One region of the Duganella kummerowiae genome, then DNA from elsewhere that is predicted to be linked to it. Evidence: predicted binding sites of a transcription regulator. Region 1 holds the regulator's gene; each other region holds the start of a gene.

What was found. Region 1 encodes sigma-54, which starts transcription at its own class of promoters, with help from an activator protein. Its sites were predicted from a motif close to TGGCANGNAANCTGCTTT; they were not measured.
Region 2: a site for sigma-54 is predicted at 872-889, ahead of ACLB1G_RS05780 (urease accessory protein UreD). Genes of this name have one in related genera too.
Region 3: a site for sigma-54 is predicted at 3,957-3,974, ahead of ACLB1G_RS03970 (PEP-CTERM sorting domain-containing protein). Genes of this name have one in related genera too.
Region 4: a site for sigma-54 is predicted at 2,543-2,560, ahead of ACLB1G_RS23225 (transglutaminase family protein). Genes of this name have one in related genera too.

The regions. Positions count from the first base shown of each region.
Region 1 is NZ_JBKFEH010000008.1:285,094-292,371, reverse strand. Features, by position in the region: gene lptC (LPS export ABC transporter periplasmic protein LptC) at 1-21, shown strand, start outside; gene lptA (lipopolysaccharide transport periplasmic protein LptA) at 40-633, shown strand; gene lptB (LPS export ABC transporter ATP-binding protein) at 633-1,388, shown strand; gene ACLB1G_RS09095 (RNA polymerase factor sigma-54) at 1,393-2,874, shown strand; gene hpf (ribosome hibernation-promoting factor, HPF/YfiA family) at 2,951-3,307, shown strand; gene ACLB1G_RS09085 (alginate lyase family protein) at 3,396-4,355, shown strand; gene ACLB1G_RS09080 (enoyl-CoA hydratase/isomerase family protein) at 4,364-5,443, shown strand; gene rapZ (RNase adapter RapZ) at 5,444-6,307, opposite strand; gene hprK (HPr(Ser) kinase/phosphatase) at 6,310-7,245, opposite strand.
Region 2 is NZ_JBKFEH010000007.1:35,269-42,546, forward strand. Features, by position in the region: gene ACLB1G_RS05775 (citrate/2-methylcitrate synthase) at 1-790, shown strand, start outside; gene ACLB1G_RS05780 (urease accessory protein UreD) at 921-1,784, shown strand; gene ureA (urease subunit gamma) at 1,798-2,100, shown strand; gene ACLB1G_RS05790 (urease subunit beta) at 2,129-2,455, shown strand; gene ureC (urease subunit alpha) at 2,457-4,157, shown strand; gene ureE (urease accessory protein UreE) at 4,178-4,681, shown strand; gene ACLB1G_RS05805 (urease accessory protein UreF) at 4,684-5,364, shown strand; gene ureG (urease accessory protein UreG) at 5,391-6,020, shown strand; gene ACLB1G_RS05815 (HupE/UreJ family protein) at 6,030-6,593, shown strand; gene ACLB1G_RS05820 (1-acyl-sn-glycerol-3-phosphate acyltransferase) at 6,632-7,252, opposite strand.
Region 3 is NZ_JBKFEH010000004.1:127,558-134,835, forward strand. Features, by position in the region: gene ACLB1G_RS03950 (efflux RND transporter permease subunit) at 1-62, opposite strand, end outside; gene ACLB1G_RS03955 (efflux RND transporter periplasmic adaptor subunit) at 75-1,214, opposite strand; gene ACLB1G_RS03960 (efflux transporter outer membrane subunit) at 1,257-2,813, opposite strand; gene ACLB1G_RS03965 (EF-hand domain-containing protein) at 2,999-3,616, opposite strand; gene ACLB1G_RS03970 (PEP-CTERM sorting domain-containing protein) at 4,043-4,621, shown strand; gene ACLB1G_RS03975 (pectinesterase family protein) at 4,672-7,278, shown strand, end outside.
Region 4 is NZ_JBKFEH010000018.1:46,054-53,331, reverse strand. Features, by position in the region: gene ACLB1G_RS23235 (SEL1-like repeat protein) at 1-1,348, shown strand, start outside; gene ACLB1G_RS23230 (transglutaminase family protein) at 1,498-2,484, shown strand; gene ACLB1G_RS23225 (transglutaminase family protein) at 2,602-6,087, shown strand; gene ACLB1G_RS23220 (circularly permuted type 2 ATP-grasp protein) at 6,102-7,278, shown strand, end outside.

The DNA.
Region 1 (7,278 bases):
CCGCCGCGCGGCGCGCGCTGAGCACCAGGAGAACCCAACATGACACGACATACGATGCAATTACTGCTGGCCGCCGCCGCCCTGCTGCTGGGCGGCGCCGCCGGCGTGGCGCAGGCCGAGAAGGCCGATTCCAACAAGCCCACCGAGATCAAGTTCGACCAGCTGGAAGTGGACGACGTCAAGCAGATCAAGACCTTCACCGGCAACGTGATCCTGACCCGCGGCACCCTGCTGATGAAGTCGCCCAAGGCGGTGGTGACCGAGGACCCTGAGGGCTACCAGTACGTCACCCTGACCAATTCGCCCGGCACCATGGCCACCTTCCGCCAGAAGCGCGACGGCGCCGGCGACCAGTGGGTCGAAGGCCAGGCCGAGCGCATCGAATACGATGGCAAGACCGAGCTGGTCAAACTGTTTTCCAAGGCCCAGATCAAGCGCCTGGAAGGCAGCAAGCCGGCCGACCAGGTCGATGGCGAATTCATTTCCTACGACAGCCGCAAGGAATTCTTCGCGGTCAAGAACACCTCCACCGGCGAGAGCAAGGTGGGCGGCGGACGCGGCTCCATGGTGATACAGCCATCCAGCAAGAACCCGGCCAACGCCGCGCCGCAACCAGCGCCACAGGGGAAATAATGGACATGGCCAGCTGCGGCAGCACCCTGATCGTACGCGGACTGCAAAAGACCTATGGCAAGCGCCAGGTGGTGCATGACGTGTCGCTGCAGGTCGAGTGCGGCGAAGTGGTGGGCCTGCTGGGCCCCAACGGCGCCGGCAAGACCACCTCGTTCTACATGATCGTCGGCCTGGTGCCGTCCGATGCGGGCAGCATCGATATCAGCGGGACCGACATCTCGCGCCTGCCCATCCACCGCCGCGCGGCGCTGGGACTGTCCTACCTGCCGCAGGAGGCGTCCGTGTTCCGCAAACTGACGGTGGAAGAAAACATCCGCGCCGTGCTCGAAATCCAGCGAGTCAACGGCAAGCCTTTATCCAAGGCGGAAATTGATGAACGGCTCAATACCCTGCTAGCCGATTTGCAAATCGAGAAGCTGCGTGACAACGCCGCGCTGTCCCTGTCGGGCGGCGAGCGGCGCCGCGTGGAGATCGCGCGGGCCCTGGCCACCAACCCGCGCTTCGTGCTGCTCGATGAACCTTTCGCCGGGGTCGACCCGATTGCCGTGATTGAGATCCAGCGCATCGTGCGCTTCCTCAAGGAGCGCGGCATCGGCGTCCTCATTACCGATCACAATGTGCGCGAGACGCTGGGCATTTGCGACCGCGCATACATCATCAACCAGGGCACGGTACTGGCATCAGGCCGGCCAGACGACATCATCGCCAATGAGTCGGTGCGTCGCGTGTATCTGGGTGAACATTTCCGTATGTAGATCCATGAAACAGTCTTTGCAACTGCGTACCTCGCAACATCTCGCGCTGACGCCGCAGCTGCAGCAGTCCATACGCCTGCTGCAATTGTCGACGCTGGAATTGCACCAGGAACTGGAACAGCTGCTGACCGAAAATCCCTTGCTGGAAAGGCTGGACGACCCGCTGGACCACTCCGTGCGCCTGCTGTCCGATGGCGCCATCAGCCAGCCGGCCGGCGCCGCCGAGGCCGGCGCCGATCCCGTGCACACGCCCGACAATGCTGCGCCGGCCGGCGAAGGCGAGGCCTATGACGGCCCGGCCGCCGACACCGACAGCACCACCCCCGAGGCCGACATGGACTGGGGCGACGCCGGCCGTAGCAAGAACAACGACGACGAGGATTCCCGCCCGCAACTGGAAGCGGGCCACTGCACCCTGCGCGAGCACCTGATGGAGCAGATGCGGGTGACGGTGCTGGAAATGCGCGACCGCGCGCTGGTGGAAATCATCATCGATGCGCTGGACGAGAACGGCTACCTGGAAGAGCCGCTGGAGGACATCCACGCGCGCCTGCCGGAAGAATTGGAGATCGAGCTCGATGAGCTGCGCACGGCCCTCACGCTGCTGCAAAGCTTCGACCCGGTGGGCGTGGGCGCCCGTAACGCGTCCGAGTGCCTGGCGCTGCAGATACGCCGCATGCCCGGCGTGCCCCTGGTGACGCGGCGCATGGCGCTGACCATCGTCGAACAGCATCTGGCCTGGTTTGCCCAGCGCGATTTCAACAAGCTGAAAAAAGCCCTCAACTGCGACGAGGAAGACTTGCGCGAGGCGCAGGCCGTGATCCGCCAGTGTAATCCGCATCCGGGCGCCGCCTTCGCGTCCGACGTGTCCGACTACGTGGTGCCGGACGTGATCGTCAAGAAGGGCCGCAACGGCTGGCAGGTCAGCCTGAACAACGACGTCATGCCGCGCTTGCGCGTGAACGCCATGTACGCCAACCTGCTCAAGCAGGGCAAGGGCGAGGGCGCCATGGGTGCTCAGCTGCAGGAAGCCAAGTGGCTGATCAAGAACATGCGCCAGCGCTTCGACACCATCCTGCGCGTGGCGCAGGCGATAGTGGAACGGCAAAAGAATTTTTTCTCGCACGGCGCCGTCGCCATGAGACCCCTTGTGCTTCGCGAAATTGCTGATACACTGGGTTTACACGAGAGTACTATTTCTCGGGTAACAACTCAGAAATACATGCTGACCCCGCATGGCATGTTTGAGTTGAAATATTTCTTCGGCAGCCACGTCGCCACCGAAGCGGGGGGCGAAGCCTCATCGACGGCGATACGGGCGCTCATCGTGCAACTGACAGGAGCAGAAGACCCTAAAAATCCTTTATCCGACAGTAAGATTGCGGACATGCTGGGAGAACAGGGCATGGTGATCGCGCGACGTACTGTTGCCAAGTATCGCGAAGCCTTGAAAATCCCTCCAGTCAGCCTCCGCAAGTCTTTGTAGTGCATTGGCCACTGCGCGCCCGGCGGCAATGGGCGCCCGCACTGGCCGTAAGGCGACATCATCTTTAGGAGTGTGTATGAATCTCACCATCAGTGGTCATCATCTCGAAGTGACTTCGGCTATCCGTGAATACGTGCAGAACAAGCTGGAGCGCGTCACCCGCCACTTTGATCAAGTGATCGATATCGCCGTGATCCTCACGGTCGATAACCTTAAAGAGAAAGAGAAACGTCAAAAGGCTGAAATCAACCTGCGTATGTCCGGCAAGACCGTGTACGTGGAAAGCCTGTCGCAAGACCTGTACGCCGCCATCGATACGCTGATCGACAAGCTCGACCGGCAAGTCATGAAATACAAGGACAAAGTCCAGCAGCATGGCCACGACGCCATCAAACACCTGCCCGACAGCTACGAACCCACCGCCGCCGTCTAGACCCCACGCCGGCTCCACAACGAAGGGCGCGCTTGGCGCCCTTTTTTGCCTGTGTTAAGGTAAACGTTTTCCTTCTGCGAGTGGCTGCATGAAACTTGATAAATTATTTATATCGTTGCTGCTCAGCGCCGCCGTGTCCGTCTCCGCCGCCGCACCTGCCTGCAAGCCGGCGCCGCCGGCCGTGATCGACATCGACGCCAACGGCTACTACACCGACAGCCATCACTCCGTGATCGACCCGGTACTGCGCGCCCGCAACATCGCCAACACCAAACCCATCGAGGATTTCCTCGGCGAAGTGTCGAGCGCGGCCAGCCGCTACCAGGCCGACCCGCAGGGCCAGGCCGCCGACGGCGCCTGCGCGCTGGCATGGCTGTCGGCCTGGGCCGGGCAGGGCGCCATGCTGGGCAAGCTGAGCACGGAGCAGTCCTGGTACCAGCGCAAATGGACCCTGTCCGGCCTCTCGCTCAGCTATGCGCGCGTCAAGCCGGCCGCCAGCGAGCAGCAGCGCCAGGCCATCGAAGGCTGGCTGGGGACTATCGCCGACGCCACCATCCAGCATTCGGACGCGCATAAGGGCGTGCGCAACAACCACTACTACTGGGAAGGCCTGGCGGTGGCCGCCGCCGGCGCCGTGACCGGCGACCAGCGCCGCCTGGCCTGGGGCCGCAAGGTGTTCGACCACGCCATGACACAGGTGGCGGACGACGGCTCGCTGCCGGCCGAGATGGCGCGCGCCGCCAAGGCGCTGCACTACCACGTGTTCTCGGCCGTACCGCTGTCCATGCTGGCCTCGGTGCTGGACGTGCACTCGCCCAGGCTGGACCAGCTGGTGCGCTACACCATCGCCGCCGCGCGCGACCCGTCCGGCATCGCCAGGGCCGCCGGCGTCGAGCAGGAGCCGGTGGGGCCGGGCGAGATGTCGTGGACCGTGATCTATGCCCGCCATGAGGGCAAGCCTGAACTGGCGGCCGCCAACCCGACCCGCTATCCGCGCCTGGGCGGAGAACTGAAACTGGCCAATCCGCTGGAGCACGTGGCGCGGTAGAATGGGCCATGAGCGAATTCGTCCAGACCAGCATCAGCAACGGCGCCGGCGTCATCACGCTGGACCGTCCCCAGGCCCTCAATTCCCTGTCGCTGGAGATGGTGCGCGCCATCACACGCGCCCTGCTGGACTGGCGCGCCAGCGATGACGTGACGGCCGTGCTGATACGCTCCAGCGCCGCCAGGGCCTTCTGCGCCGGCGGCGATATCCGCTTCTTCCACGAGGTCGGGCGCACGCCGCGGGCGGCGCTGCTGGAGGATTTCTTCACCGAGGAATACGCGCTCAACCACCTCATCCACCACTATCCCAAGCCCTATGTGGCGCTGATGGATGGCGTGGTGATGGGCGGCGGCATGGGCATCTCGCAGGCCGGCCCGCAGGCGCGGGTGCGCATCGTCACCGAACGTACCCGCATGGCCATGCCGGAGGTGAATATCGGCCTGTTCCCGGACGTGGGCGGCAGCCACTTCCTGTCGCACGCGCCGCACGCCATGGGCCATTACCTGGGCCTGACCGGACTGGCCATTCACGCCGCCGACGCGCTGTATGCCGGGCTGGCCGACCACTATGTGCCGTCCACGCACCTGGGGGCGCTGGCGCAGCTGGTCGCCGCCACGCCCGGCGCCGGACTGCGCGCCGCCATCGCCGCGTTTGCCGCGCCGTTCCGCGCGCAGCTGCAGGCAGGCAGGCTGGAGGCGCAGCGCGACGCCATCGCACGCCATTTCAGCGCCGGCTCCGTGCCGGCCATCATGGACGCGCTGGCGGCCGACCCCAGCCCCTTCGCGCAAGAAGCCCTGGACGCCATGCGCGCCCGTTCGCCGCTGATGATGTGCGTGACCCACGAGCTGCTACGGCGCGGCGCCACGCTGGAGCTGGCCGAGTGCCTGCGCATGGAGCGCAGCCTGGTGCGGCGCTGCTTCGAGCATGGCGAGGTGCTGGAGGGCGTGCGCGCCCTGGTGGTCGACAAGGACCACGCGCCGCGCTGGAACCCGCCCGCGCTGGAACAGGTTGGCGGCGACATGGTGGCGCAGTTCTTCGAGCCGGTATGGCCCGGCTACGCCCACCCGCTGCGCGGGCTCGTGGGCTGATCAGGACTGTTCGCGGTGCCTGACCACCACGCGCTCGGCGGGGTGGAAGTACTGCGCCAGGCGCTCGGCCATGTACACCGAGCGGTGCTGGCCGCCGGTGCAGCCCACCGCCACCGTCAGGTAGCTGCGGTTGTCGGTCTTGAACGAGGGCAGCCATTTTTCCACGAAGGCGCGGATGTCGTTGTACATCTCCACCGCGCTGGGCTGGGCATTGAGGAAGTCGATTACGGGCGCGTCGCGGCCGTTGAGCGGGCGCAGGGCCAGGTCGTAATACGGATTGGGCAGGGCGCGCACGTCGAACACGAAATCGGCGTCCATGGGCACGCCCAGCTTGAAGGCGAACGATTCGAAGAACAGGGTCAGCGGCGCGCGCTCGATCGCCACCAGGTCCTTGATCCAGCCGCGCAGCTTGTTGGCGCTGGCTTCCGAGGTATCGATCACGTGGCCCAGCTTTTCGATGGGCGACAGCCGTTCGCGTTCCTCGGCAATGCATTCGATCAGGGTGCGGCGCGCGGCCGGGTTCTGTCCCGGACGCAGTTCATGCGACAGCGGGTGGCTGCGGCGCGTTTCGGAAAAGCGCGCCACCAGCGAATGCGTGTTCGCGGTCAGGAACATCACCTTCACGTCGTGGCCCAGCTGGCGCAGGGCCTGCACGTCGGCCGGCAGGCCGGCCAGCGATTCGGCGCTGCGCGCATCGACCGCCACGGCTAGCATGTCCGTGCCTTCCGCCACCAGGGTGGAGACCAGGTTGGACAGCAGAGCGGGAGGGAGGTTGTCGACACAGTAGTAGCCTGTATCTTCCAGTACGTTCAGGGCCACCGACTTGCCCGAGCCGGAGATGCCGGTGATGAGGACGATGTGCATGCTTAGTCTCCGCTCATGGCCTGGCGCTGGCGCTCCATGAACTCCTGCAGCGTGTCGATGCCGCGCAGCTGGAGGATGGTGTTGCGCACGGCGGCTTCCAGCAGCACGGCGATGTTGCGGCCGGCCGCCACCGGTATCACCACCTTGCGGATCGGCAGCCCCAGCACATCCTCGGTGGGGAACTGGAACGGCAGCCGTTCCACTTCCTCGTCCGCCGCCCCGCGCCGCACCAGGTGCACGATCAGCTTGAGGCGCATCTTGCGCCGCACCGCCGTCTCGCCAAAGATGGCCTTGATGTCCAGCAGCCCCAGCCCGCGCACTTCCAGCAGATTCTGCAGCAGCGGCGGGCAGCGGCCCTCGATCATGTTGGGCGCGATGCGCGAGAATTCCACCGCGTCGTCAGCCACCAGGCCGTGGCTGCGCGAAATCAGCTCCAGGCCCAGCTCGCTCTTGCCCAGGCCGGAATCGCCCGTGATCAGCACGCCCACGCCCAGCACGTCCATGAACACGCCGTGCATGATGACGCGCTGCGCCAGCTTCTTGGACAGGTAGACGCGCAGGAAGTCGATCACCTGCGCGGCCGGCAGCGGGGTGGAAAACAGCGGGATGTTTTTCTCGTCGCAGATGGCCAGGATGTCGGGCGGCGTCTCCAGGCCCTGGGCGATGATGAGGGCCGGCGGCCCGCCCGCGATCAGTTCGCCGATGACGTGGCTGCGCGTGAGCGACTTGAGGCGCTGGTAGTAATTGATTTCCTGGTGGCCGAACACCTGGATGCGGCCCGGGTGGATGGTGTTCAGGTGGCCGACCTGGTCGGCCGCCGAGGCCACGTCGCCCGAGATCAGGCGTTCGCCGCCGGGAAAGCCGGCAAACCACCCGAGTTGCAAACTTTCGCGATTGTCGTCATACAGCCGTTGTATCGTCAGCGGAGTTTGCAGCATGGGCGGTCTTTACTGGAGGGTGGGTTGAAACCC
Region 2 (7,278 bases), on a different contig from region 1:
GCCGCCGACTGCCGCAGGCGGCGCGGCGCCTGCGGCGGCGCTTGTCCCTGGATTTGAACCTGTAGTTGCACCATCCCGTGCGGCGGCAGCCGACCCGCGCCCGGCGCTGATGCGCGCCATGGCCGCCGCGCTGCTGGACCGCGACATCGATACCCTGCCACTGCACGAACAATGCCGCCACGCCTGGGGGCTGGCGCCGGAGCACGACGCCCTGATCCGCGCCGCGCTGGTGGCCTGCGCCGACCACGAACTGAACGTGTCCACCTTCACGGTGCGCTGCGTGGCGTCCAGCGGCGCGCAACTGTCCATGGCGCTAGTGGCCGGACTGGCCGCGCTGTCCGGCGAGCGCCACGGCGGCGAAACGCTGCGCGCATTGGCCCTGGTCCGCGCGGTCCAGGACGCGCCCGACATGCAGGCCGCGCTGCGCCTCCACCTGCGCGGCAGTGACAGCAGCGGCAGCGGCTATGACGCCCTCCTGCCCGGCTTCGCCCATCCCCTGTATCCGGACGGCGACCCGCGCGCCCGGCTGCTGCTGTCCATGCTGCCCGGGGCCGAGGCCGTGAACGCCATCGCCCGCGTAGCCAGCGGCCTGACCGGGCAAGCGCCCAACATCGACTTCGCGCTGGCCGCCATCGAACACACTCTCGAACTTCCGTCCGGCGCCTCGCAGATCCTGTTCGCCCTGGGTCGCAGCGCCGGCTGGCTGGCTCATGCGTATGAACAGATAGAGGAGGGCAGGCTGATACGCCCGCGCGCCCGCTATGTCGGCACTTTCGACTGGCAAATTTAAGAATTGTGCACCGATAAGGTGCAATTATGGCTATTTGCACCATATTGGTTCAAAAACAAACTAAAGTACTTACATAAGCGCTGGCATATACATTGCTTACTCAACGGAATCATCACCAGGATCATCCGTCATGCCCGATTGCACCCAGCCCAGCGACAGCGCCGCCAGCCATGGTTCCTGGCAGGCCAGCCTCGCGCTGGGCTTTGCCGACGACGCCGGCACCACGCGCATGCTGCGCAACCAGCACGTCGGCCCGCTGCGGGTGCAGAAAGCGCTCTACCCGGAAGACAAGGCCGTGTGCCACGCCATCATTGTCCACCCGCCGGGCGGCGTGGTGGGGGGCGACCAGCTCCGTATCGGTGTGGAAGTGGGGGCCGGCGCGCGCGCCTTCATCAGCACCCCCGGCGCCGCCAAGTGGTACAAGTCCAACGGGCGCCGTTCCAGCCAGGATGTCAGCCTGCGCGTGGGCGCCGGCGGCTCGCTCGAATGGCTGCCGCAGGAAACCATCTTCTTCGACCAGGCCGACGTCGCCCTGCGCCAGGACATACAGCTCGATGGCGACGCGGTCTACCTCGGCTGCGAAATCCTGTGCATGGGCCGGCGCGCTTCCGGCGAGACCTTCGACACCGGCAAGGTGGCGCAGCGCACCAGCATACGCCGCGACGGCCGCTTGCTGTGGTGGGAGCAGGGCGCCCTGCTGGGCGGCCGGCTGGACAGCCCGCTGGGCATGGGCGGCCACACCGTGTGCGCCACCCTGATCGCCGCCTGCGCCCAGCAGCCGGCCACGCTTCTGGCCGAGATCCGCGCCGCCGTCGCCGAACGCCATGGCGATGGCCCCGCCTTCGGCGTTACCCAAACCAGGGGCGTGCTGGTGGCGCGCCACCTGGGCGACAACAGCGAAACCGCGCGCGGGATCATGCTGGCCGTGTGGTCGGTGCTGCGCCCGCGGCTGCTGGGCCGCGGCGCCGCCACCCCGCGCATCTGGCTAACCTGAACAGGAATACGCAATGGACCTGACTCCAAGAGAAAAAGACAAACTGCTGATCTTCACCGCCGGCCTGGTGGCCGAACGCCGCCTGGCGCGCGGGCTGCAGCTGAACTACCCGGAAGCGGTGGCGCTCATCACCTGCGCCATCATGGAAGGCGCGCGCGACGGCAAGACCGTGGCCGAGCTGATGCACTACGGGACCACCATCCTGTCCCGCAAGGACGTGATGGAAGGCGTGCCGGAGATGATCCCCGACATCCAGGTCGAGGCCACCTTCCCCGACGGCAGCAAGCTGGTGACCGTGCACCAGCCCATACCCTGAACGTTTTCTGTTTTTGAAGGAGCGCACGATGATACCGGGCGAATACCAACTCGAAGAGGGCGCCATCGCCCTCAATGAAGGCCGCGAGACCGCCACCGTCGTGGTGCGCAACCGTGGCGACCGTCCCATCCAGGTCGGCTCCCATTTCCATTTCTTCGAAGCCAATTCGGCGCTGCAGTTCGAGCGCTGGAAGGCTTACGGTATGCGCCTGAACATCGCGGCCGGCACCGCCGTGCGCTTTGAACCGGGCCAGGAACGCACGGTCGAACTGGTCAAGCTGGCCGGCGACCAGGAGGTCTACGGCTTCAATGGCGAAGTCATGGGCAAACTGAATCCCAATCCACCTAAAGGCTGACATGGCAACCATTTCGCGCAAGGCCTACGCCGAGATGTTCGGCCCCACCACCGGGGACCGTATCCGGCTGGCCGACACCGATCTGTTCATCGAAATCGAAAAAGACTACGCCATCTACGGCGAAGAAGTGAAGTTCGGCGGCGGTAAAGTGATACGCGATGGCATGGGCCAGTCCCAGCGCGTGCGCGCCGAGGTGATGGACACCGTCATCACCAACGCCGTCATCATCGACCACTGGGGCATCGTCAAGGCCGACATCGGCTTGAAGGATGGCCTGATCTACGGCATCGGCAAGGCCGGCAACCCGGACATACAGTCCGGCGTCACCCTGCCCATAGGCGGGGCCACCGAGGTGATCGCGGGCGAGGGCATGATCGTCACGGCCGGCGGCATCGACACCCACATCCACTTCATCTGCCCGCAGCAGATCGAGGAAGCGCTGATGAGCGGCGTCACCACCATGATAGGCGGCGGCACCGGCCCGGCGGCCGGCACTTCCGCCACCACCTGCACCCCCGGCCCCTGGCATTTGCACGCCATGCTGGGCGCTGCCGACGCCTTCCCCATGAACCTGGGCTTCCTCGGCAAGGGCAACGTCAGCCTGCCGGCGCCGCTGGAAGAGCAGATCGAGGCCGGCGCCATCGGCCTCAAGCTGCACGAGGACTGGGGCAGCACCCCGGCCGCCATCGACAACTGCCTGTCCGTGGCCGACCGCATGGATATCCAGGTCGCCATCCACACCGACACCCTGAACGAGGGCGGCTTCCTGGAACGCACCCTGGCCGCCTTCAAGGACCGCACCATCCACACCTTCCATACCGAAGGCGCGGGCGGCGGCCATGCGCCCGACATCATCGCGGCGGTAGGGCAGGGCAATGTGCTCCCCTCGTCCACCAACCCGACCCGCCCCTACACCATCAACACCCTGGACGAGCACCTGGACATGCTGATGGTGTGCCACCACCTGGACGCCGCCATCACCGAAGACGTGGCCTTCGCCGAATCGCGCATCCGGCGCGAGACCATCGCGGCCGAGGACATCCTGCACGACATCGGCGCCATCTCCATGATGTCGTCCGACTCGCAGGCCATGGGCCGGGTCGGCGAGGTCATCATGCGCACCTGGCAGACCGCCCACAAGATGAAGGTGCAGCGCGGCCGGCTGGCCGAGGATGGCCCGAAAAACGACAACTTCCGCGCCAAGCGCTACATCGCCAAGTACACCATCAACCCCGCCATCGCGCACGGCATTTCGCACGTGGTGGGCTCCATCGAGCCGGGCAAGATCGCCGACCTGGTGCTGTGGAAGCCGGCCTTCTTCGGCGTCAAGCCCTCGATGATACTGAAGGGCGGGATGATCGCGGCGGCCCAGATGGGCGACCCCAACGCCTCCATCCCCACCCCGCAGCCGGTGCACTACCGCATGATGTTCGGCGCCTTCGGCGGCGGCCTGAAAAAATCGTTCACCTTCGTCTCGCAGGCCGCCTACGACGCCGGCATCGGCGAGCGCCTCAAGCTGAACAAGACCCTCATCGTGGCGCGCAACATGCGCAATGTGCGCAAGCAGGACATGATACATAACGGCCTCACGCCGGAAATGCATGTCGATCCCGAAACCTACGAAGTGCGCGCCGACGGCGAGCTGCTGGTGTGCCAGCCCATGGCCCGGCTGCCGATGGCGCAGCGCTACTTCCTGTTCTGAATATCGGAGTCTCAAGACCCATGCTGACCCTGCATACCAAGCTGGCCCACGCCGCATCGTTTGACGCGCGCCTGGTGCTGCCCTACGAACTGCGCGAGAAATGCCGGCTGCGCGCCACCCTGGACAACGGCGAGGAAGTGGCCGTGTTCACCGTGCGCGGCACGGTGCTGCGCGACGGCGACCTGCTGACCGGCGAAGACAAACGCGTGGTGCAGGTGGTGGCCGCGCCCGAGCCGACCTACAAGGTTACCGCGCCCGACGCCCACGCGCTGCTGCGCTGCGCCTTCCACCTCGGTAACCGCCACACCCAGGCTCAGGTCGGCGAAGGCTACCTGCGCATCCGCGCCGACGCCGTGCTCAAGGACATGCTGCACGGCCTGGGCGCCACCGTGGTGGAGGAAGAGGCCGCGTTTGAGCCCGAATCCGGCGCCTACGGCGGTGGCCACGGCCACCATCACCACGACGGTCCGCTGGCGCCCATCCCGCTGCGCCAGAAGATACACCGTCCCGGCGACCAGGAATGAGCATGCAGGCGGCGTCCCTGCTGCATTTGCTGCAGTTTGCCAGTCCGGCCCTGCCGATCGGCGCCTACAGCTATTCGCAGGGCCTGGAGGCGGCGCTGGAAACGGGCCAGGTGCATGATGCGGGCAGCGCGCGCGCCTGGATCGTGCATCACCTGCACGAGGTCATGGCGCAGTGGGAAGCGCCGGTCTGCTGGCGGCTGATGCAAGCCTACAGCCGGCGCGACGGCGCCGCCGTGGCCGAGTGGAGTGCACGCTTCATTGCCTCGCGCGACAGCGCGGAATTCCGCGCCGAGACCATACAGATGGGCTTTTCCCTGGCGCGCCTGATCGCCGAACTGGGTATCGCCGACGCCGAGCTGCTGGCCATGCTGCAGCGCGAGCCGGACGTGGCCCTTCCCACGGCCTATGCCTGCGCCGTGGCGGCCCTCGGCATCCCGCACGAGGAAGCGCTGCTGGCCAGCCTGTTTGCCTGGGCCGAGAACCAGGTGCTGGTGTGCGTCAAGTCGGTGCCGCTGGGGCAGGTGGCGGGCCAGCGCCTGCTGCTGTCGCTGCGTCCCGAGCTGGAGGCGGCCGCGCGCCACGCCATGACGGTGGCCGACGACGACATGAGCAACTGGGCGCCCGGCCTGTCGCTGCTGTCCATGCGCCACGAAGTGCAGTACAGCCGCCTGTACCGCTCCTGAACCATGAAACCAACGATATAGAGAATATGACACCATCCAATCCCCTGCGGGTCGGCATCGGCGGCCCGGTCGGCTCCGGCAAGACCGCGCTGTGCGAAATGCTGTGCAAGCGCATGCGCGACCATTACGACATGGCCGTCATCACCAACGACATCTACACCAAGGAAGACATGGAAATCCTGCTGCGCGCGGACGCCCTGCCGGCCGAGCGCCTGATGGGCGTGGAAACCGGCGGCTGCCCGCACACCGCCATCCGCGAAGACGCCTCCATCAACCTGGAAGCCATCGCCCGCATGCAGGCCGATTTCCCCAATTTGGACCTGATCCTGGTCGAATCGGGCGGCGACAACCTGGCCGCCACCTTCAGCCCCGAGCTGTCCGACCTGACCATCTACGTGATCGACGTGGCCGGCGGCGAGAAGATCCCGCGCAAGGGCGGTCCCGGCATCACCCGTTCCGACCTGCTGATCATCAACAAGACCGACCTGGCCCCGCACGTGGGCGCCAACCTGGACATCATGGCGCGCGACGCCAAGCAGCAGCGCGGCGAGCGTCCCTTCGTGTTCACCAACCTGCGCAGCGGGGAGGGCGTGGAGGCCGTGTTTGAATTCATCCGCGACCAGGGCCTGCTGGGCCCGGGCGCGGCCAACGCATAAGGAGAGCATATGAACAAAACCACGATCACCGGCGCGGTGGCGCTGACCTTGGCCGCCGCCAGCCTGCCCCTGTACGCCCACACCGGCCAGGGCCTGCCGCATGCGCACGGCTTCCTGGACGGCTTCGCCCATCCTTTCACCGGTCTCGATCACCTGCTGGCCATGCTGGCGGTGGGCGTGTGGAGCGCGCGCCAGGCGGCCGGCAAGGCGCTGCCGCTGACCTTCCTCGGCATGCTGCTGGTGGGTGTGCTGAGCGGGGTGATGGGCCTGGCCATCCCCGGCCTGGAAACCGGCATCGCCCTGACCGTGGCGCTGCTGGGCTGTTTGATCGCCGCCGCCGTGCGTCTGCCGGCCGGCGCCGGGATGGCCATGGTGGGGATGTTCGCCGTCCTGCACGGCAATGCGCACGGCCATGAACTGCCGTCCGCCGCCGCCTCGCTGGGCATGCTGGCGGCCAGCGCGCTGCTGCTGGGAGCAGGCCGCGTGCTGGGCCGCGCCAGCCCGGCGTTGGCCGTCAAGCTGTCCGGCGCCGCCATCGCGGCGGCCGGCGTGGCCCTGGTGGCCGCCGCCTGAGCGGAAAGCGCGCGCAGTCGCGCCGCGCGGAACTGTCCTCAGTCGCGCGGTTCGGAACGGCGCTCGGACAGCACGATGGGCGCTTCGTTCTGCGGATACTTGCCGTGGTGGCCCTGGTACACGGATCGCATGGCGGCCAGGTCCTGCTCCTGGTCGCCGCTCAGCGTGAGGTGGTCCTTCACGGCCAGGATCTTGTTGGGATAATCGATATACACCAGCAGCAGCGGCACCCGCGCCTCTAGCGCCAGGTGATAGAAGCCGCTTTTCCAGTTGGGGCGGTAGGAGCGCGTGGCTTCCGGGGTGATGGCCAGCCAGTACCAGTCGGCCGCGTGCATGCGAGCGGCCTGCGACTTGATCATGCCGGTCGGCGTGCCGCGCTCCACGGGTTCGCCGCCCAGCCAGCGGAACCAGCGGCCCAGCACCGGTATCCTGAACAGAGTATCCTTGGCCAGCCAGCGGAACGGCAGGTCCAGCGCCCATTTGCCCAGCAGGCCGATGGGGAAGTCCCAGTTGGAGGTGTGCGGATACACCACCACGATGCCGCGGGGACCGGGCAGGGGGCGGTACAGCAGCCGCCAGCCGAACAGGTGCAGCACGCGCAGCGCGCTGCGCTGGCGCCAGGTCGGCAGCGCCGACGGCAGCAAGTCATGTTCGTTCATTATTGTCCCCCGCTCAAAAACTAGCC
Region 3 (7,278 bases), on a different contig from region 1:
ATCAGCAGGCTCACCACGCTGGCCAGCACCGGCCGCTTGATGAAGATATCGGTAAAGTTCATGAGGCGCCGTCCTTAGTGTTCCTGCGGGGTCGGATTCGGGCTGTTGGCCGGCTGGACCTTGTTGTCGATCACGGCCGGGGTGCCGTTCTTCAGCTTGAGCTGGCCGCTGGTGACCACGGTCTGGCCTTCCTTCAAGCCGGTCAGCACCGCCACCTGGTCGCCACGGGTGGGACCGGTGGTGACGAACACCTGCTGCGCCACCAGCTGGGCATTGCCCTTGTCATCCTTGGGCGCATCCTTGCCGGTGCCCGGCGCCAGCACGAACACGGTAGAGCCGTACGGATTGTAGGTGATGGCGGTCTGCGGCAGGGTCAGGTATTTCTTCTTCTCGCCCAGGTCCAGCGAGACATTGGCGAACATGCCGGGCAGCAGCTGGCGCTTGGGATTGGGCACCGTCGCTTCCACCTGCACGTTGCGGGTGGCGGCATCGATTTTCGGGCTGATGGCGGTCACCTTGCCGGCATACGATACGCCCGGGAAGGCGTCGTTGGTCAGCGCCAGCTTCTGGCCGATGGACAGGCCGGCCAGCTGCTTTTGCGGCACCGAGAAATCAACATATACGGTATCGATGGTTTGCAGGGTCACCAGCTTGTCGCCCGGGTTCAGGTACTGGCCCGGATTGACGGCCGTGATGCCCAGCTTGCCCGAGAATGGCGCGCGTATGGTTTTCTTGTCCACCGTGGCCTTTTGCTGCGCCACCAGGGCCTGGCGGTTCTTCAGGTCGGCCTCGTCGCTGTCCAGCTGGGCCTGGCTGATGGCCTGCGCCTGGAATTGCAGCTTGTCACGCTTGAGCACGGTGGCCGACAGGTCGGCGGCGGCCTGCAGCGCGCGCAGCTGGGCGATGTCGGCATCCGCGTTCATCTCGAACAGCACCTGGCCGGCCTTGACCTCATCGCCGGACTTGAAGTTCACCTTGCGCACCAGGCCGGCGATTTCCGCCGTCACGTCCACGCCGCGCACCGGCACCAGGGTGCCGACCGAGGTCAGCTGCGGCTGCCATTCCAGCGCCTCCACCTTGACGGCGGTGACCACCTGCGCGCCGGGCTTGGGCTGGCTGGCGATCAGCTTCTGGATTTGCAGATACTTGCCAAAGGCCAGGGCGGCCACCAGCACCAGCACCAGTCCTATCATGATGAGCATACGCTTGGTCATCTATCATTCTCCTGCAGAGTAAGGTCGTAATCCGGTTTATTGTTATTGCACGCCGCTGCTGCCGCCACTGCTGCCGCTGCTGCCATACACGGGTGCGGCCGACACCGGCGTCGCGGCCGGCACGCCGTTGGCGCGGTTCCACCAGCCGCCGCCCAGGGCCTGGAACAGCGCGGCCGTGTCGGCGTAGCGGGCGGCCTGGGCCTGCACCAGGCTGATGTGCGACTGCTGGTAAGTGCGCTGCGCGTCCAGCAGCACCAGGAAGCTGATGGCGCCCAGCTTGTACTGCTGCTCGGCCAGCGCCAGCGATTCGGCCGCCATGGCGTCGGCCTCGGCCTGGGCCTTGAGCGCGGCGGCGTCCGATTCCAGCGCGCGCAGGCTGTCGGCCACGTTCTGGAAGGCGCTCAGCAAGGTCGAACGGTACTGGGCCGCGGCCGCGTCATAGGCCGCTTCCTGGGCGCGGCGCTGGGCGGTCAGGGCGCCGCCGTTGAACAGCGGCGCGGTCAGGCCGGCGCCCAGGTTCCAGGCGATGTTTTTCGAGTCGAACAGGGCGCCGCCGGTCAGGGCCGAGGAACCATAGGCGCCGCTCAGCGTGAATTGCGGATACTGGGCCGCCGTGGCCACGCCCACCAGGGCGCTGGCCTGGTGCAGCAATTCCTCGCTGGCGCGGATGTCGGGCCGCTGGCGCACCAGGGCCGACGGCAGCGACACCGGCAGTTCCTGCGGCAAGGCCAGCGCCGACAATTCGAACTGCGGCAACCCGGCCTCGCCGGGCAGGCGGCCGGTCAGCACCGACAGTTGGTGGCGCGCCTGGGCCAGCGCCTTTTCCAGCGGCGGCAGGGTGGCAGCGGTTTGCGCCACCAGGTTGCGCTGGGTCAGCAGGGTGGCGCGCGGGATGGCGCCGAACTCGAACTGCTTCTCGATCAGGCCCAGCTGCTTGTTGAGGGCGTCCAGCGTCTCGCGCGTGGCCTGGAGCTGGGCCCGCAGCGATGCTTCCCGGATGGCGGTGGTAACCACGTTGGCCGTCAGCGCCAGATAGGCCGCTTCCACCTGGTAGCGCTGGTAGTCCACCTGGGCCTGGGCCGCCTCCAGCGCGCGCCGGGTGGCGCCGAACACGTCAATGGTGTAGGACACGCTGACGGAGGCGTTATACAGATTGGTCACGCCGCCGTTCGGGGTGCCGGTGGTGGCGGCCGAGGAGCGCGCGCGCTGGGCGCCGGCCGTGGCCCCCACGGTGGGATACAGGTCGCCGGCCTGGGCCCGGTAGTTTTCCTGGGCCTGGCGCAGGGTGGCCTCGGCGGCCGCCATGGACGGACTGTTGGCGAGGGCTTCGCGCACCAGCTGGTCCAGGGCGGGCGACTGGAACATGGTCCACCACTGGGCCTGGAGTTCCTGGCCCAGCTTGAACTGCTGCGCCGCGCCGCCCGCGCCCTGGGCCGAGGCGGTCTGCGCCGGCAGCGGGTCCGGAGTGTAGGCCTGGCCCTGGGCCGCCGCCGGCAGCGCGGGCGTCTTGAAGTCGGGGCCGACGGCACAGCCGGTCAGGGCAAAGGCGCCCGCCACCGCCGCTGCCATGGCGAGATGCTGGAAGTTCAGTTTTTTCAATTGACAGCTCCGAGCTCGATCAAAAATTAAATGACTGGAAGGTCAGATCGACATATTCGCATTTTTTATGCAGTTGGTGTTGTTTTTGTATGATTACCATACGGACAGCAGGGAAATGCGCGCTCCAATGCAAAACGCCCCATGCAGCATCGCTGTCATGGGGCGCTGGTGGAGGCTGATACAGGTCAGGCGGCGGCCAGTGCGGCGGTGGAGACCCCGCCATAGGCACGGTTGACTTCATTCAGCGAGAAGGCGGTGGAGCTGTCGGCCAGCTTGGTGGCGGCGTCCTCGGAGTGGGCGCGGTAGGTCAGCGGTTCCTGGTAGCGGCCCAGTTCTTCCTCGCTTACCTTGCCGTCGTGGTTGGTATCGGCAGCCTTGACCAGGTCGCTGTCATCGAGCGGATTGGGCTGGTCGCCCTCGACCGGCTCGGAAGTCGGGAACTGGGCTGGCTTGCCGTCTTCCTGGCTGGCGCCGAACTTGGCCTGGAAGGCCTGGGTTTCCGGGCGGTCCACCAGTTTTTTCAAGCCCTCGTCAAACTGCTGCAGGGCCAGCTTCAGGCTTTCGTCCTCGGCGGTGGCGGCAGTGACGGACTGGGCGGTGTTGTCGGTGCTGTTGTCGGCGCCGCTGGCTTGCTGGGCGCCCTGGACGTTGTTGTAACCGGGCAACGACATATAGGCAGCCAGGCTGGCGCTCAGATCAAAATTACTCGTATCGATTGCATTGTTGGCAATCTTATTCTGGTCGCCCTGCTGCTCCGCCGCCAACGTGGCAGAGATCGATGGACCAACGATGTGATGGATCATAGCCGACTCCCTAGAGGACAGCCCGGTATGGCCGTCTGAAATTATTTTCCTACGCCACATTCTATCAGCGTTTTGACAAAATCCATCCTTTTTTCAGCCCCGAATCAACAAAACCACGGTTTCCTTTAAGCATTTAATCTTGCCAACATTCATGCAATGACAACAATGCCACGCGCCGCACCTGTAATTGGTCAGTTCGCCTTGTAAAATTGGTCAGGCCGCCTTAGAATGGTCTGACCAATTGATGTGCATTGCCCGGCAATGCGGCATCCCCAAAGCGGCCACGGCCGCACAGAGTTTTCGACCACGCGCGACCTCGGCCTGCCGGCCCTCGTCTCGATGGCACGGAACACGCGAGGTGTTCCGACCGGCGCCGTCCAGGCGTCTTTCTCTTACTTGGGACTACAAAAAATGAAAAAAGCAATCATGGAGACACTGGTAGCGGCGGCTTGCCTGGCCCTGCCCACCGGCGCCGCGCATGCGGCGGCAACCCCCTTGGCAAACGCCCTGATCAGCGCCAGCTACAACGGCGACAGCGCTGCGATACTCAGCCTGGACAGCGGCTTCACGGCCGGCCTGTCCAACAGCAATAGCAGCCACCTGGACCCGACCAATGTCGGCGTCGAGTTCTACACGGCCGACTTCCAGTTCGGCTTCGACTTTGCCGCCAGCGGCCTGCTGACGGTCTACGCCGCCGATCCGGTCATCGTGGCGGGCACCCATGTGGCGCGCTTCGACTTTGGCAGTTCGCTGCCGGCCGCCATCACCGGCTTCGCCCTGTCCAGCGCCGGCGACACCAGCGGCACGCCGGTATACCGGGTGATCGATGGCCACACCATCGAGATCGACCTCAGCGCCGTCAGTTGGAACAGCACCTACGCTTCCTTCGACTCCACCATCACCCTGGCCTCCCCCGTGCCCGAGCCCTTCAGCGCCGGCATGATGATGGCGGGACTGGGCCTGGTGGCGCTGCGGCGCCGGCGCAAAGGTACGGCAGCGAACTGACAGCGGGCGGCCTGGCCGCCCTACATATATACCCCTACCGGGAGAACAAGATGAGACTCACAGGTTTCAGGGCCGCGCTCGGCCTTGCCCTGCTGCTGGCTGGCGCCGGCGGCTATTCCACACACCTGGCGCACGCTGCGGCCGCCAGCACCGACAGCGCGCTGCAAGCCGCCCCCGCCGACGGCTGGGCTGCCCAGGGCGGCGGCACGGTGGGCGGCGCGCAAGCGCTATCCTCCAACATCTACACCGTCAGCAACCGCTCGCAGCTGCTGACGGCCATCAGCAACGGCGGCAGCAACGCCAAGATCATCAAGGTGACCGGCACCATCGACATGAGCGAGGGTGTGCCCTACGCCAATACGGGTGACCAGGCCATCCGCGGCGCCATCAAGCTCAAGAGTAATACCACCCTGATCGGCGACGGCGCCAACGCCGGCATCATCAATGGCCACATCGTACTGTCCGGCGTCTCGCAGGTCATCATCCGCAACCTGAAGATCGTCAATCCCTGCGACGTCGGGCCGATCTGGGACCCCACCGACGGCGCCCTGGGCAACTGGAACGCGGCCTACGACGGCATCGGCGTCTCCGCTTCGGACCACATCTGGATCGACCATAACACCTTCACCGACGGCGCCATGACGGACGACCTGCTGCCCATCGAAAACGGCCAGGTCAAGCAATGCCACGACGGCGCGCTGGACATCACCAACGCCTCCGACTACGTGACCGTGTCGTACAACGTGTTCGGCCAGCACCGCAAGAACAACCTGGTCGGCTCCAGCGACAGCGCCACCGGCGACGCCGGCAAGCTGCGCATCACCTTCAGCAACAACGTGTTCCGCGACGTGGTCAGCCGCGCGCCACGGGTGCGCTACGGCCAGGTCCACGTGTTCAACAATTACTACGTGGGCAGCAAGTCGCATCCTGCCTATCCCTACGACTACAGCATAGGCGTGGGCCAGAGCGCGGCCATCCTGTCGCAGAACAATGTGTTCGAGATTGCCGGCGTGAGCCGCTGCGATGACGTGGTCGAGCCCATCGGCGGCACCGTGCCCGGCGCCTTCAAGGACAGCGGCTCGGTGCTGAACGGCGCCGCGCTGGCCGGCTGCTCGGCGCCCAGCAGCGTGGGCTGGACCGTGCCATATGCATATGCGCCGCGTCCGGTCGCGCTGGTCAAGGCCAATGCGCTGGCGCAGGCAGGCAATGGCAAGATCAGCACCGCCATTAGCGGCAGCGGCAATGTCACGGCCGATCCCGGCCTCACCCTCACCTGCCCGGCCACCGGCCTGTACTTCTGCGACGACTTCCAGAACGGCAGCGCGGGCAACTGGAATCTGCTGCCGGTCAGCGGTCCCAACGGCAGCTTCAGCGTGAAGGCGGAGACTGTGGGCGGCAGCAACAAGGTGCTGCAGTACACGGCCGCCACCACCGGCGGCGTGCTGGCCACGCTCAAGAGCACGGCCATGGCCGCCGTACCGGCCTCCGGCGACTACTATGTGGAGGCGCGCATCAAGCCGCTCACCAATGGCACAACCGGCAACAAATACCTGTACCTGCTGGCGCGCTACACCGACAGCAACAACTGGTACGGCGCCGGCCTGAACGTACAGAACAGCAGCGCCAGCACCCAGGTCGAAATCGCCAAGATGGCGGCCGGCTCCCTGACCCGGCCAAAGCAGACCAAGAAGCCCATCAACATGGACGCCCAGTTCTACACCGTGCGCTTCGAACTGAAGGGCAGCACCCTGACGGTGTACCTGGACGGCGAGTCGCTGGGCTCGATCACGGATGCGGCCTTCAGCCAGCGCGGCACCATCGGCCTGTACACGGCCAACAAATCGTTCCAGATCGATGACGTGCGTATCGGCGACCCGGCCCTCAAGCCCTCGCAGCTGAGCGTCAGCCCGGCCACCACCAGCTACAACGCGGAAGTGGGCGACGCCCCGCTGACCCTGGCCGTGACGGCGCTGCAGCCCAATGGCGCGGCCGATACCTACAGCGCCAGCTCCAGCAATCCGGCGGTGGCGGTGGTCGGCATTAACGGCGGCACGCTGACCGTCACGCCGGTGGGCGCAGGCAGCGCCACCATCACGCTGGCCAGCGATTCCGATCCCACCCTGAAGCGCAGCATCGCCGCCACCATCAGCCCGCAGTTCGTGCAGCCCACCCAGAGCTACGGCCTGGCCGGCGTGGCCCTGCCGGCCGCGCAAGCGGCCAACGTCAACATCGACGCCTCGCTCAGGCTGACCTTCGATAACGCGCCCACCCTGGGCACGGGCGGCACCATCCGCATCTTCCGCAAGAGCGACAACGCCCAGGTGGACGTGATCAAGCTGTCCGGCGAGTCCGACACCCTGGGCTACCCGGGCCAAGCCCAGGTCAGGAAGGTTTACACCACCCCGGTCACCATCTCCGGCAACACGCTCGTCATCAAGCCGCACCTGAACAAGCTGCAATACGACACCGAGTACTACGTGGCCATCGCCAATGGCGTGGTGACCGGCGCCACCCTGGGCGGCGTGCCCTTTGTCGGCATTGGCAAGCTGGGCGACTGGTCCTTCACCACCCGCGCCTACGGCCCGGCGTCCGGCGCCTCCAGCCTCACCGTGGGCGTGGCGGCGGACACCGATTTCGACACCGTGCAGGGCGCCCTC
Region 4 (7,278 bases), on a different contig from region 1:
CTCGGACGTGATCACGGCCAAGAGCAAGGTGTTGTCGCGCAAGTTCGCGTCCTCCTGCGCCTTCATGAGCACCTATAACCCGGCCGAGGACGACGTCATGCTCAAGTATCTGAGCGACTTCAATTCGCTGGGCAACACGGCCGGCAATGGTCTGGACAAATTCAGCGACACTGCCCCGAATGGCGACGTCTCCAATATGGCCCTGTCCTCGTCGATCGAAGACCCCATGGCTGGCGTGGCCATGCCGGACGGCATGGAGCCGGCCGTCAAGTGCGGCCAGAACGACCGCAACTTCGCGGCCGGCCGCAACGCCATCGCGCGCAAGGACAAATCGCTGGAGCAAGCCTTCGACGCCCTGGACCGCAACGATTACGCCACCGCCCTGCAGCAGTTCAACGTGGCCTGGAGCAAGGTCGGCTACGAGGAGGCAGCCCTGATGCTGGGCAAGATGCACCTGTACGGCCAGGGTACGCCGCGCGACAGCAAGCAGGCCGTCAAGTGGTTCCGCGAAGTGGTGGAGGCGCGCTATGACCCGACCCAGGACCGGCTGCGCTTCAACCCGAAAAACCCCGGCGCCCTGAACCCCCGCTGCGAGGCGGCCATGACCCTGGCCAAAATGTACCTGTTGGGCCAGGGCGTACCCAAGGATGCGGGCGAGGCGCGCAAATGGTATGCCAAGGCGGTCGACATGGGCTATATCCCCGCCAGCAACACCCTGGGCCTGGCTTACCTGGGCGGCCTGGGCGGCGAGAAAGACCCGGCCAAGGGCCTGGCCTACCTGAAGGAGGGCGCTGAGGCCGGCTACACGGTGGCGCAGTACAGCCTGGCCAAGGCCTATTACACGGGCGAAAACGGCGTACCGCAGGACTTCAAGCAGGCCGGCGCCTGGTTCGTGGAGGCAGGCAAGGGCGGCAATGCCGACGCCCTGTTCGCGGCCGGCCGCATGTATGACCTGGGCGAGGGCGTGGACCCGGACCAGAAGCGCGCCCTGGTGTACTACAAGGAGTCGGCGGTGAAGGGCAATGCCGACGCCCAGGCTGCCCTGGCCACCTATTTCTACGCGGGCCAGGAAGTGCCCAAGGACCTGGCCACGGCGCGCAAGCTGTTCAGCGAAGCCGCCATGCACGGCCAGCCGGACGCCATGTACAACCTGGGCGTGATGTCGGCCCTGGGCGAGGGCGGGCCCAAGGACCTGGCCATGGGCTATGTGTGGCTGAGCCTGGCCAAGGCCTCCGCCAACGAGGCGGCCGGCCCGGCCCTGAAGGCGGTCGAGCCGCAGCTGACGGCACAGGACCGCGCCAAGGCGGACGCCATCCTGAAACCGGCGCCCAAGGCCAAGGCCGGCTGATCGCCGGTCGGCGGCGGTGCGCATGCTTCCCCCGGCCGGCGCCGGAGCGGCCGGGCGCATGCCGGCCAGCCGGCAGCCGTGTTACATTGCGGCTTATATTTTGTATCACAGCCACCAGGGCGCGCGCACAGGGCGCGCCGGAGACCCGCATGAGCTTACCTCCCGAGGCCGCGCCACACTGCCGCTACCACATCCTGCACGAGACCCGCTACCGCTACCAGGGCGTGGTCACCCTGTCGCAGCAGGTGCTGCACCTGACCCCGCGCGACTTCGCCCACCAGCGCACCGAGTCGCACCGCATCCACATCGAGCCGGCCGTGGACGAGTGCAGCGAGCGCAGCGACTACTTCGGCAACCTGGTGCGCCATGTCGGCATCAGCGCGCCGCACCAGTCGCTGCTGGTGCGCTCGGAAGCCGTGGTGGCCATGCTGGCGCGTCCCGGCCCGGAGGTGCTGGCGGCCTCGCCGCCCTGGGAGTCCCTGCGCGACCTGGTCCAGCACTCGTCCGATCCGGCCCTGCTGGAAGCCTGCCGCTACCTGTATGAGTCGCCCCAGGTGCGCTGGAATGGCGAGATCGCGCAATTTGCGCGGGCCAGCTTCAAGCCCGGCCGCGCCCTGCTGCAGGCGGCCATGGAGCTGGCCGTGCGCATCGGCGCCGAATTCGAGTTCGATCCCCAGGCTACCGACATTTCCACTCCGCTGGAACAGGTCATGGCCGGCCGCCGCGGCGTGTGCCAGGATTTTGCCCAGCTGATGGTGGGCTGTCTGCGCAGCCTGGGCCTGCCGGCGCGCTACGTCAGCGGCTATATCCTGACCCATCCGCCCGAGGGCCAGCCGCGCCTGGTGGGGGCGGACGCCTCGCACGCCTGGGTCTCGGTGTATTGCCCGCAGGCCGGCTGGATCGACTTCGATCCCACCAACCGCTGCCTGGTGCAGTACGAGCACCTGACCCTGGGCTGGGGGCGCGACTTCAGCGACGTCACGCCGCTGCGCGGGGTGGTGCTGGGCGGCGGCTGCCAGCAGCTGCAGGTCAACGTCACCATGACCCCGCTGGACGGGCGCCAGTCGGCCAGGCCGGCGCCGCCCATGGTGGCCAGCCAGGTGCAGGTGCAGGGCGTGCACCGGCCCGGCGCCTGAGCGCGGCGATACCGCCAGCCTCGCTGCACCGCCATGGTGCAGGAGGCCCTTGTCAAAGTGGTACAAATCCTGCTTACCCGTGGCGAGACCGCCAATTCGCTACAGGAGCATACCCGCATGGCCATCCGCGTCGCTCTGCACCACAAGACCAGCTACCGCTACGACCGCCAGGTGGCGCTCTCGCCCCATGAAGTGCGGCTGCGCCCGGCGCCGCATGCGCGCACGCCCATCCTGTCGTACTCGCTCAGCGTGACGCCCGAGCAGCACTTCATCAACTGGCAGCAGGACCCCTACGGCAACTACATTGCCCGCTACGTGTTCCCGGAGAAGACGGCGCTGCTGGAATTCACGGTGGACCTGGTGGCCGACATGACGGTCATCAATCCCTTCGACTTCTTCATCGAAGGCTATGCCGAGCGCTATCCCTTCGCCTACGCCGAGCAGCTGGCGGTCGAGCTGCAGCCCTACCTGCAGCCGGAACCGGCCGGCCCGCGCCTGCGCGCCTGGCTGGAGACGGCGCGCAGCGAGCTGGTGGAGCCGGACATGGGCACCAACGCCTTCCTGGTGGCGCTCAACCAGCGCCTGCAGCGCGACATCAATTACCTGCTGCGCATGGAGCCCGGCGTGCAGACGCCGGAGGAAACCCTGGAACTGGGCTGCGGCTCCTGCCGCGACAGCGGCTGGCTGCTGGTGCAGATCCTGCGGCACCTGGGGCTGGCGGCGCGCTTCGCCTCCGGCTACCTGATCCAGCTCGCCGCCGACCAGGAAGCGCTGGATGGCCCCAGCGGCACTGCGGTCGATTTCACCGACCTGCATGCCTGGGCCGAGGTGTATGTGCCGGGCGCCGGCTGGATAGGCCTGGACCCCACCTCCGGCATGCTGGCCGGCGAGGGCCACATCCCGCTGGCCTGCACCGCCACGCCCTCGTCGGCGGCGCCGGTGGTGGGCTTTGCCGATCCGGCCGAGGTGCATTTCTCGCACGAGATGACGGTCACCCGTATCCACGAGGACCCGCGCGTGACCAAGCCCTATGGCGACGACGAATGGCAGCGGGTCGAACAGTTGGGGCGCCAGGTGGACGCCGACCTGGTGGCCCAGGACGTGCGCCTGACCCAGGGCGGCGAGCCGACCTTCGTCTCCATCGACGACATGGACAGCCCGCAGTGGAACACGGCCGCCCACGGCGCCGAGAAGCGCGCCCTGGCCGGCCAGCTGGCGCAGCGCCTCAAGCGCCATTTCGCGCCCGGCGGCCTGCTGCACTACGGCCAGGGCAAGTGGTATCCGGGCGAACCGCTGCCGCGCTGGGCCCTGAATATTTATTGGCGCACCGACGGCCAGCCGGTATGGAAGGATGCCGGCCTGTTTGCCGACGAGGCCGTACCCGAGGGCTATGGCGACCAGGAGGCGGCCCGCTTCACGGCAGCCCTGGTGCGGGCCCTGCGCCTGCCGGCCGGCAGCGCGCTGCCGGCCTACGAGGACGTGCTGCAGCAGGCGCGCCGCGAGCAGGAGCTGCCGGTGAACGTCGATCCGCTCAAGGCCGACCTCAAGGCGCCGGACGAGCGGCGCCGCCTGGCGCGCCTGCTGGAGACCGGGCTGGGCGCGGTGGTCGGCTACGTGCTGCCGCTGCAGCCGCGCGAGCCGGAGCCCGGCAAGGCCACGGCCTGGCGCACTTCGCCCTGGCCGCTCAGGCGCGAACACCTGTACCTGATCGACGGCGATTCGCCCATGGGCCTGCGCCTGCCGCTGGGGGCGCTGCCCTGGGTGCAGCCGGAAGACCGTGAGCCGCGCTTCGATATCGACCCGTTCGCGCCGCGCGATCCGCTGCCGCAGCATGCCGCGCTGGGCGCGCAGGCGGCAGCGCGCGGCGCGTCGGCCGGCGCAAGCGGATTGGCTGCCAGCGCGGCAGCCAGTTCCACCGCCGGCGCCGGGACCGGTTCTGCTGGCGCCGCTGCCGGCGCCAGCCTGCGCGCCTCCGCCGGGCTGGCTGGCGTGCGTCCCGGCGACGCCGCGCAGCAGGCGGCCGCCCTTCAAGCCGCCGATACTGACGCTGTCGACCCGGACGCCGTGGCCGCGCGCGACGTCATCCACACCGCCCTGTGCGTGCAGGTGCGGGCCGGGCGCCTGTACGTGTTCATGCCGCCGCTGACCCGGCTGGAGGAGTACCTGGCGCTGGTGGCGGCGGTCGAGGCCAGCGCCGCCGAGGCCCGCGTCAAGCTGTGGCTGGAAGGCTATCCGCCTCCGCGCGACCCGCGCATCAAGCTGCTCAGCGTGACGCCCGACCCCGGCGTGATCGAGGTGAACATCCACCCGGCCACCAGCTGGGACGAGCTGGTGCACAACACCAGCACCCTGTACCAGGAAGCCCGCTTGTGCCGCCTGGGCACGGAAAAATTCATGTACGACGGCCGCCACACGGGCACCGGCGGCGGCAACCACGCCACCCTGGGCGGCGCCAGCGCCGAGGACAGCCCGCTGCTGCGCCGTCCCGACCTGCTGCGCAGCCTGATCACCTACTGGCAGAACCATCCGGCCCTGTCCTATCTGTTCTCCGGCACTTTCATCGGCCCCACCAGCCAGGCGCCGCGCGTCGACGAGGCGCGCGACGACAACCTGTACGAGCTGGCCATCGCCTTCCAGCAGATGGACCAGGTGCTGCCCACCCTGCATCCGGGCGACAAGCCGTGGATAGTGGACCGCCTGCTGCGCAACCTGCTGGTGGACCTGACCGGCAACACCCACCGCGCCGAATTCTCGATCGACAAGCTGTATTCGCCGGACGGTCCCACCGGCCGCCTCGGCCTGCTGGAATTCCGCGGCTTCGAGATGCCGCCACACGAGCGTATGAGCCTGGTGCAGATGCTGCTGCTGCGGGCCCTGGTGGCGCGTTTCTGGCGCGAACCCTACCAGGGCAAGCTGGTGCACTGGGGTACGGCCCTGCACGACCGCTGGATGCTGCCGCACTTCGTGGCCCAGGACATGCGCGACGTCGTGGCCGACCTGCGCCGCGCCGGCTACGCCTTCGAGGAAGGCTGGTTCGACCCCTTCATCGAATTCCGCTTCCCGCGCTACGGCACCGTGGCCTACGCCGGGGTCGAGCTGGAGCTGCGCCAGGCCATCGAGCCGTGGAACGTGCTGGGCGAAGAAATGAGCGGCGGCGGCACCGCGCGCTACGTCGATTCCTCGGTCGAGCGCATGCAGCTGCTGGTGCGCGGCATGACCGACGGCCGCCACGTGGTGGCCTGCAACGGCCGCCAGCTGCCGCTGCACCCGACCGGCGTGCCGGGCGAATACGTGGCCGGGGTGCGCTTCCGCGCCTGGAGCCCGTGGTCGGCGCTGCATCCCACCATCAAGGTGCAGGCGCCGCTCACCTTCGACCTGGTCGATACCTGGAGCGCACGCGCCATCGGCGGCTGCACCTACCACGTGGCCCATCCGGGCGGGCGCAACGAAACCGGGGCGCCGGTCAACGCCAACGCGGCCGAGGCGCGCCGCTTCGCCCGCTTCTGGAGCCACGGCCACACGCCGGGTCCGATGGCGGTGCGGCGCGAGGCGGCCAATCCCAGCTTCCCGCTGACCCTGGATTTGCGCTGGCAAGCCCCATGACGGTATGCTGAGGGATGCGCACCAACTCCCCGCCACCGCCGCCGGGCGGCCTGCTGGCCGGCTATCCGGCCGCCGCCGACGCCTACGATGAAATGCTGGACGCCCAGCAGCGCCCGCGCGCGCACTGGCGCGCCCTGCTGGACATCCTGCAGTCCGAGCCGGAGGAGGCCATGCAGGCGCGGGTGGACGCCGTGCGGCGCCAGGTGCGCGAGAATGGCGTCACCTACAACGTCTACGCCGACCTCAAAGGCAACCAGCGGCCCTGGGACCTGAACGCGCTGCCGCTGATACTGCCGCACGACGAGTGGGCCGCGATCGAGGCGGCCGTGATCCAGCGCGCCACCCTGCTCAACCGCATCCTGCTGGATGTGTACGGGCCGCAGCGCCTGCTGGCCGACGGCCTGCTGCCGCCGGCCCTGGTGCACGGCCATGCCGGCTTCCTGCGGCCCTGCCACGGCATCCGCCACCTGGGCAACGTGGCCCTGCATTTCTACGCCCTGGACCTGGCGCGCGCGCCGGACGGACGCTGGTGGGTGGTCAGCGACCGCACCCAGGCCCCGTCCGGGGCCGGCTACGCGTTGGAAAACCGCACCGTCATCAGCCGCGCCTTCCCCGAGCTGCTGCGCGAACTGAATGTGCGCAACCTGAACCCCTTCTTCGACACCATGCGCGCCAGCCTGTCGACCTGGGGCCGGCAGTGCGCCGCCTACGGCCCGGGCGCGGCGCCGCTGCGGCCCGGTGAGCCGCCTAACATGGTGGTGCTGACGCCCGGTCCGCTGAACGAAACCTACTACGAGCACGCCTACCTGGCGCGCCATCTGGGCCTGCCGCTGGTGCAAGGCAGCGACCTGACCGTGCGCCAGGGCATGGTGTGGCTCAAGTCGTTGTCCGGCATGCAGCGCGTGCACGTGATCCTGCGCCGGGTGGACGACGACTTTTGCGATCCGCTGGAGCTGCGCGCCGACTCCGCGCTGGGTGTGGCCGGGCTGACCGAGGCGGCCCGCCTGGGCAATGTCCTGATCACCAACAGCCTCGGCTCCAGCCTGCTGGAATCGGGCGCCCTGCTGGGTTTTTTGCCCTCGCTGTGCCAGCAGCTGCTGGGCGAGGAATTGAAGATGCCGTCGGTGGCCACCTGGTGGTGTGGCCAGCCGGAGGCGCTGGAGCAGGTGGTGGCCAACCTGGAGCGGCTGG